Linked DNA regions of Fulvivirga ulvae. The protein of the gene in region 1 interacts with the protein of each later gene in a pairwise test. Links are inferred from orthologs where the notes say so. Each region holds a gene or a part of one and is shown on either strand. Other genes may lie near its edges.

Region 1 (3,330 bases):
TACATGGCGCTCCCACAGGCACATACAGTTTACCATCGGGTCCAAAAGCAATGTACTTCCAGCCATGGTGTCCGTCTGTGGGATAATCGTCATATACTACCTCGTAGTCACCCGGATTATCCAGTTTTGCTTCGATATTGTTGAATTTCAATACTCTGCTTATTTCAGCAACGTACAGGTCACCTTCCATAAAAGCTACTCCATTTGGCGAGTTCAGGCCTTCCGCAATGGTATACTTCTTATCAGCCTTACCATCACCATCTGAATCTTTGACTGCATATACTTTGTTACCTTGCCGGTTGCCCACGTATACCACACCCGAAGGGCTCAGAGCCAGTGATCGGGCATTTTCAACTTCGGCAAATTCTGAGATCATAAAACCATCGGGCAGATTTACCCTGTCCAGGCCTGTTCGCTCCGGCTCTTCCACAGGGTTATCATCCGGCTTATCGTTTAGCTCCTCCTCATCGTGCGAAGAGTTACAGGCTGAGAATAAAAAAAGGGCAATAAGAACATATCGGAATACCATGATTATTTTTTTAAATAAAGTTACCTAATAATATTAACCTTCAAAACCTGCCAAGGTTTAATAAAGACTCATATGCAACCTGCCACAACGCTAAATTAAAACTGTCCTTTAATACGAATTGCTCATCAATTCATAACTTTGCAGCTATGTTAGCAATTCAGAATCTTTCCTACTATATCGGAGGGCGACCTCTTTACGAAGACGCATCCTTGCACATCAAACCCAAAGATAAAATTGGCCTCATAGGCCTTAATGGAACCGGAAAATCAACGTTACTCAAACTGGTCAACGGGGATTATAAACCGGATAAGGGTGAAATAGGAAAAAGCAATGAATGTACCATTGGCTTCCTCAATCAGGATTTACTTTCTTACCAGTCAGATGATAGTATTGTTTCTGTAGCTATGCAAGCCTTTGGCGAAGCCGTAGAAACCCAAAGAAACCTTGAGAGGACTTTAAAAAAACTTGAAACGGAGTATTCCGATGAGCTGGTTGAAAAACTCACCCGGTTGCAGGAAAAATTTGAACGGCTGGAAGGGTACACCATGCAGGCCAAAGCTGAGGAAATACTCGAGGGTATAGGATTTAATACCGAGGACCTGCACCGACCTCTGAAGGAGTTTTCCGGAGGATGGAGAATGCGGGTAATGCTCGCCAAACTGTTGTTGGAAAAACCATCACTTTTGATGTTGGATGAGCCCACCAACCACCTTGACCTGCCTTCTATAGAATGGGTAGAAAACTACCTGCGGGGCTATGAAGGGGCAGTTATAGTGGTTTCTCACGACAGGCAATTCTTAAATAATACCATTAACAAAACTGTAGAGGTTTTTAACCAGCAACTCACAGTTTATGAGGGAAACTACGACTTTTACCTTCAGGAGAAAGAGCTTCGCTCCGAAATTCAAAAAAATGCTTTTGAAAATCAGCAACAAAAGATTAAACAGACTGAGCGGTTTATTGAAAAATTCCGGGCCAAAGCTACCAAAGCCCGTCAGGTTCAGTCCAGGGTGAAGGCGCTGGACAGAATGGATAAAATCGAAGAAGTGGTGGATACAAACGCCGTAGTTAACTTCAAGTTCGATTTTAAGCAGAAGTCGGGTCGCCATGTAATACAGCTGGAGCATGTGAGCAAATCGTATGGCAAGCTAAACATACTCACTGACACTACTGCTCATATAGAAAGAGGTGATAAAATAGCACTCATAGGTGCTAATGGTAAGGGTAAGTCTACATTGCTGCGAATAATTGCAGGTACTGAGCCTATTGAAGGACAAAGACTGGAAGGTCATAATTTAAATCTCGGCTTCTACGCCCAACATCAGTTGGAAGATCTGAATGTAAACAATGAAATACTTGAAGAGCTAAAACAGGCAGGTAGTAAAAAAACAGAACTGGAGCTCCGGCAAGTACTGGGATGTTTTCTGTTTACCGGTGATGATGTATTCAAGAAGATCAAGGTATTATCCGGGGGAGAAAAATCGAGAGTTGCATTAGCAAAGACGCTTATTTCCGAAGCTAACTTCCTGCTCCTGGATGAACCTACCAACCATCTGGACTTTCAATCTGAAAATATACTGGTACAAGCCTTACAGCAATATAAGGGAACATTTATCACCGTATCTCACAACAGGCATTTTGTATCCCAGATAGCCAATAAGATATGGTATATAGAGGACCATCAGATCAAGGAGTATCCCGGTACTTTTGAAGAATATAGTTTATGGAAAAGCAAGGTAGATGCAGAAAAGAAAGAATCCACCGTACCTGATCAGAACAAGCCCGAAAAGCAGGAAAAGGAAAAACAAAAGCCTGTTCAAAAAACAGGCAATAGCCATGAAAAACTCCTTATCAACCATCAAAGAGAGCTCACTAAAATAGAAGAACGGATAGATTCCCTCGAAAAAGAGGTTACCCTCGCCGAAAAGGAAATGGCTGATCCGGCCGTTTTTGGCAATCCTGATAAACTTCAGGAAGCTAACGCAAGATATGAAAAGTCTAAAGCTCAGCTACAAGCCCTCAATGAACAATGGGAGCTTAAAGCTGAAGAAATTGACGAGCTGGAAAACAGCTCGAATTAACTTTTTCTTGCTAAAATGGTAAGGGTAGCCGGAAGCAGTAGTTCAAGTTGAGATCTTTAATTTAAGCCTCACATCACTCTGAAAAAAATCTTCCTAAGGTGAAGGTGAGGTTTAAATTAAAATCATAATGATTAATGTAACAGCAAATGCTACTGCATATCTGTAAATCATTTTTCTTAGCTGTAATTCGTAAATCCTCATAAAAATTAAATTTATATAAAATATTTTCTATTAATGCCGCGGTTGCCCAATCGGTAACTGCTTTTCTTTAACTTTCTTTCAAAATCGGCTGCAAACTTACGTACTTCATTCGATGATTTGCAATAATTATTAAAAACAAATTCCAATTTTAAACTCTAATCTGTTCATAATCCGGGATACTTCGGTTTTCCACTCTCCTCCCCACGTAGAATGTAGCGGATACTCTATCTCTATCTCCTGTCTGCTCCATCCAACCGCAGTTACAAAATCAACTTTGCTTTTACTTGCAAAAATGAAGCCAACCCCAGCCTTGAGTACTGCGCCTCCCTTAATATCATTCTCAGTCGTTTCCAGATATGATTTACCCCACATTTTGCTATAACCAGCACCCATATAGTAATAAACCCCGGAAGAGTGCCTGGACAAGTCTCCTTTGTAGTATACATATACAGGCACGTTTTCATAATCATCATATTGCTCATAACCTGTAGCCAGACCAAATTGCAAAAACCGATGAAA
Region 2 (3,583 bases), 1.8 Mb from region 1 along the record:
AAGCTCGGAAACATGCATTTCTTTTATTTCTCCCGTTTTCTTGGCTTCCCCGGATCCATTGGAAGAGCCGGAGTCAGCAGTTTTTTCTTTGGAAGAGTTGTCACTTTTACCGCCGGCTTTGGCATCGGTATCGATCTCGGCTATTACAGCGCCTACAGCAACTGTATCTCCTTCGTTGGCTTTGATGCGTAACACGCCCGAAGCTTCTGCGGGAAATTCCTGAGTAGCTTTGTCAGTTTCAATTTCAGCAATGATTTCGTCCTGTTCTACATAGTCTCCGTCGCTTTTTAACCACGAGCCGATAACTACTTCGGTGATTGATTCACCTACTTCAGGAATTTTGATTTCTAAACTCATCGGAATATATTTTTTAATGTGTTATTACTTGTCAAATGCTTTTTCTATTATACGAGCTTGCTCTATTTTATGTACTTTGGCATAACCTGTTGCCGGAGAGGCGCTGGCCTTTCTGGAGATTAACTCCAGCTTAGTGCCCTCCATGAAACGCATGATAAACCACCAGTAGCCCATGTTAGAAGGTTCTTCCTGTACCCAGTATAGATCCGCGTTTTTGTATTGCTTCAGCACTTTCTCCAACTGCTTTTTAGGGAAAGGATATAGCTGCTCAATTCTGACAATGGCAATGTCCTTAATTTTTTCCTTTTCCTGCTCTTCCAGCAGATCATAGTAAACTTTACCACTGCAAAGAAGTACTCGCTTAACCGATTTTTTAGTTACATAACTGTCATCAATTACTTCCTGAAATTTGCCATGGGTGAAATCCGTTATTGGAGATACTACCTTCGGGTGTCTCAATAGTGATTTCGGAGAGAATACTACGCAAGGTTTTCTGAAATTCCAGGTTACTTGTCTTCTAAGCAAATGGAATATGTTTGCCGGAGTAGTACAATTAGCAGCAATCATATTTTCCTCAGCAGCAAGCTGTAAAAATCTCTCCGGTCTGGCATTAGAGTGCTCTGGTCCCTGCCCTTCATAACCGTGAGGAAGCAACATGACAAGGCCATTCATGCGCTGCCATTTGGATTCAGCACTTGTGATGAACTGGTCTATCATTACCTGAGCTCCGTTTGCAAAATCTCCAAATTGTGCTTCCCAGAGAACTAACGCGTTTGGTGTGGCCATGGCATAGCCATATTCGAAACCTAAAACACCAAACTCAGAAAGTAAGGAGTTATAGATTTGAAATTTCTGCTGGCCTTCCTCAATATGATTAAGATTGCAATAGGGTTCATTAGTATTTGCATCGAAAACGAAGGAGTGCCTGTGAGAGAATGTACCCCTTTTGACATCCTGCCCCGACATCCTTACAAGTTTCTGCTCGGTTAATAGAGATCCGTAAGCCAGCAATTCGGCATCAGCCCAGTTTAGTTCATGCTTCTCAAAGAAATTAACTTTTCGGTCTTTAATTAACTTATCTATTTGCTTTAGAGGTTTAAAGCCTTTAGGGAGTGATGTTAGAGCTTTTGCTACCTTGTCAACTACTTTCTGGTCAATGCTAGTGTCAGGAGATTCGTCAAAATCCTCAGGTTTAGCCCTGTGTAATTGTTGCCATTCCTCTTCCACTTTTTGAGGTTTGTATGGCAGTGGCTTTTGCTTCACTTCATTCAGTCTGTCCTGAAGCAGGTCTCTGAATTCTTTATCTAATTTTTTCGCTTTTTCTTCATCTATGTCACCACGTTCTATAAGTGTCTTTACATAGATTTCTCTTGGGTTAGGGTGCTTGGCAATAAGACTGTAGAGTTTTGGCTGTGTAAACTTCGGCTCATCAGCTTCGTTATGGCCATGTCTTCTATAGCATAGCAAGTCAAGGAAAATATCCTTGCCAAATTTTTGATTGTATTCTACAGCCAGCTTGGATGCAAACACTACAGCCTCGGGATCATCCCCATTGATGTGAAGTACCGGAGCATCTATAATTTTAGCCACATCGGTACAGTAAATACTTGATCTGGCATCGTCATAATCAGTGGTAAATCCTACCTGGTTGTTTATTACAAAATGTATGGTTCCGCCGGTAGTATAACCATCAAGTTCTGACATCTGAATTATCTCATAAACAAGTCCCTGGCCTGCTACTGCTGCATCTCCATGTATAAGGATCGACATAGCCTTTTTACTGTCTCCATGGTACTCGTCATCTATCTGGCCCCTGGTATAACCTAGTACTACTGGATCCACTGCTTCAAGGTGTGAAGGGTTCGGTGTAAGCTTTACATACACGTCCTTATTAGACCCTGTTTTAATTCGGCTGGAATAACCCATGTGATATTTTACGTCACCATCACCCATAGTCAGGTCAGGGTCAGTGGTACCCTCAAACTCACTGAATATTTCTTCGTATGTTTTGCCCATGATGTTAGTAAGCACATTAAGACGGCCCCTGTGAGCCATGCCTATTACCACTTCCTTTACATCAAAATTTGCAGCATAATGTATGATTTGATCAAGTGCAGGGATGGTGTTCTCCCCTCCTTCCAGGGAAAATCTTTTTTGCCCAAGGAATTTTGTATGGAGAAAATTCTCGAATACTACGGCTTCATTGAGTTTGCTAAGCATCCTTTGCTTTGTTTCTTTGTCAGGGTTGGTATCAAGGGCTTCCTTTTCACATTTCCTTTTAAACCAATCCAATATTTCCGAGTCACGGATGTGCATGTACTCAAAACCTATATGCCCCAAATAGATTTTGTCAAGGGTTTCAATAATCTTTTTCAGACTGGCCCTACCAAGCCCTATTTCACTACCTACTTCAAACTCTTTGTTCAGGTCACTGTCAGACAAACCGAAGTCTTTGTAAGATAGTGTTACGTTATGGTTACGCCGTTTACGTACCGGGTTGGTGTCAGATTTCAAATGTGCCCTTGAACGGTATGCATGAATCAGGTTACGCACCTGTGTCTCTTTGGAGATTTCTTCAGAGGTGGCATGTCCGTTTTCGCCAAACTTTTGGAGGGAAAACTCAAAACCTTCGAAAAACTTCTGCCATGACTGGTCTACCGATGAAGGATCTTGCTTGTAAGATTGATAAAGCTCATCCAGATAGTGGCCGTGAGCGTTGGAAATGTAGGAATATTTATCCATGGGTCTGTTCTTGTGAAATTGTAAAACAAATGTAGGTAAGATATATACAATTAAAAAACCGTTTATTCGTTTTTGCGAATTTGTCTCATTTTCAGATACTTACAATTATTTTAAGAGCAACTTTCTCTGATTATCATTGGAAACGTTTAATAAACGTATTTGTTTTCCTTAGATTCAACTCCAGCCCTATGTGAAAAAGTAACTTACTCCCCCTTTGTTTTTTGTGTTATGTGAATTATTTCAAAAATAAACCTTATCTTTGCAGTCTTTTAAAGGGCGGACGTGATCCGTAGTTTTAGAAACCAAATATAAAAATGGCAGTAAAAATCAGATTGGCCCGTAGAGGTCGCAAAAAACAAGCATTGTACGATGTAGTCGTAGCAGATGCGAGAGCACCACGAGATGGTCGCTACATTGAAAAGATCGGTAGATACAACCCGAATACTGATCCTGCAACTATTGATTTGAATGAAGAGAGAGCTTT

What was found.
Region 2: the proteins of abc-f (region 1) and LVD17_RS11230 interact in binary tests that used the Escherichia coli proteins (3 or more experiments, as listed by UniProt). The link is inferred for Fulvivirga ulvae from one-to-one orthologs.

The regions. Positions count from the first base shown.
Region 1 is NZ_CP089981.1:4,501,526-4,504,855, reverse strand. What follows is about bases 145-3,142. They hold abc-f (ribosomal protection-like ABC-F family protein), read left to right. Parts: upstream 145-675; coding sequence 676-2,610; downstream 2,611-3,142. Other genes in these bases: LVD17_RS19130 (hypothetical protein), read right to left, coding at 2,941-3,142; LVD17_RS19140 (PQQ-dependent sugar dehydrogenase), read right to left, coding at 145-529. Outside these bases: more of LVD17_RS19140, read right to left, coding at 1-144; more of LVD17_RS19130, read right to left, coding at 3,143-3,330. UniProt on the Escherichia coli protein: Genetic data indicate it may be involved in ribosome assembly or function.
Region 2 is NZ_CP089981.1:2,704,969-2,708,551, forward strand. The notes cover bases 182-3,432. They hold LVD17_RS11230 (2-oxoglutarate dehydrogenase E1 component), read right to left. Parts: upstream 3,100-3,432; coding sequence 382-3,099; downstream 182-381. Other genes in these bases: odhB (2-oxoglutarate dehydrogenase complex dihydrolipoyllysine-residue succinyltransferase), read right to left, coding at 182-357; LVD17_RS11235 (30S ribosomal protein S16), read left to right, coding at 3,414-3,432. In the rest of the region: more of odhB, read right to left, coding at 1-181; more of LVD17_RS11235, read left to right, coding at 3,433-3,583. UniProt on the Escherichia coli protein: E1 component of the 2-oxoglutarate dehydrogenase (OGDH) complex which catalyzes the decarboxylation of 2-oxoglutarate, the first step in the conversion of 2-oxoglutarate to succinyl-CoA and CO(2).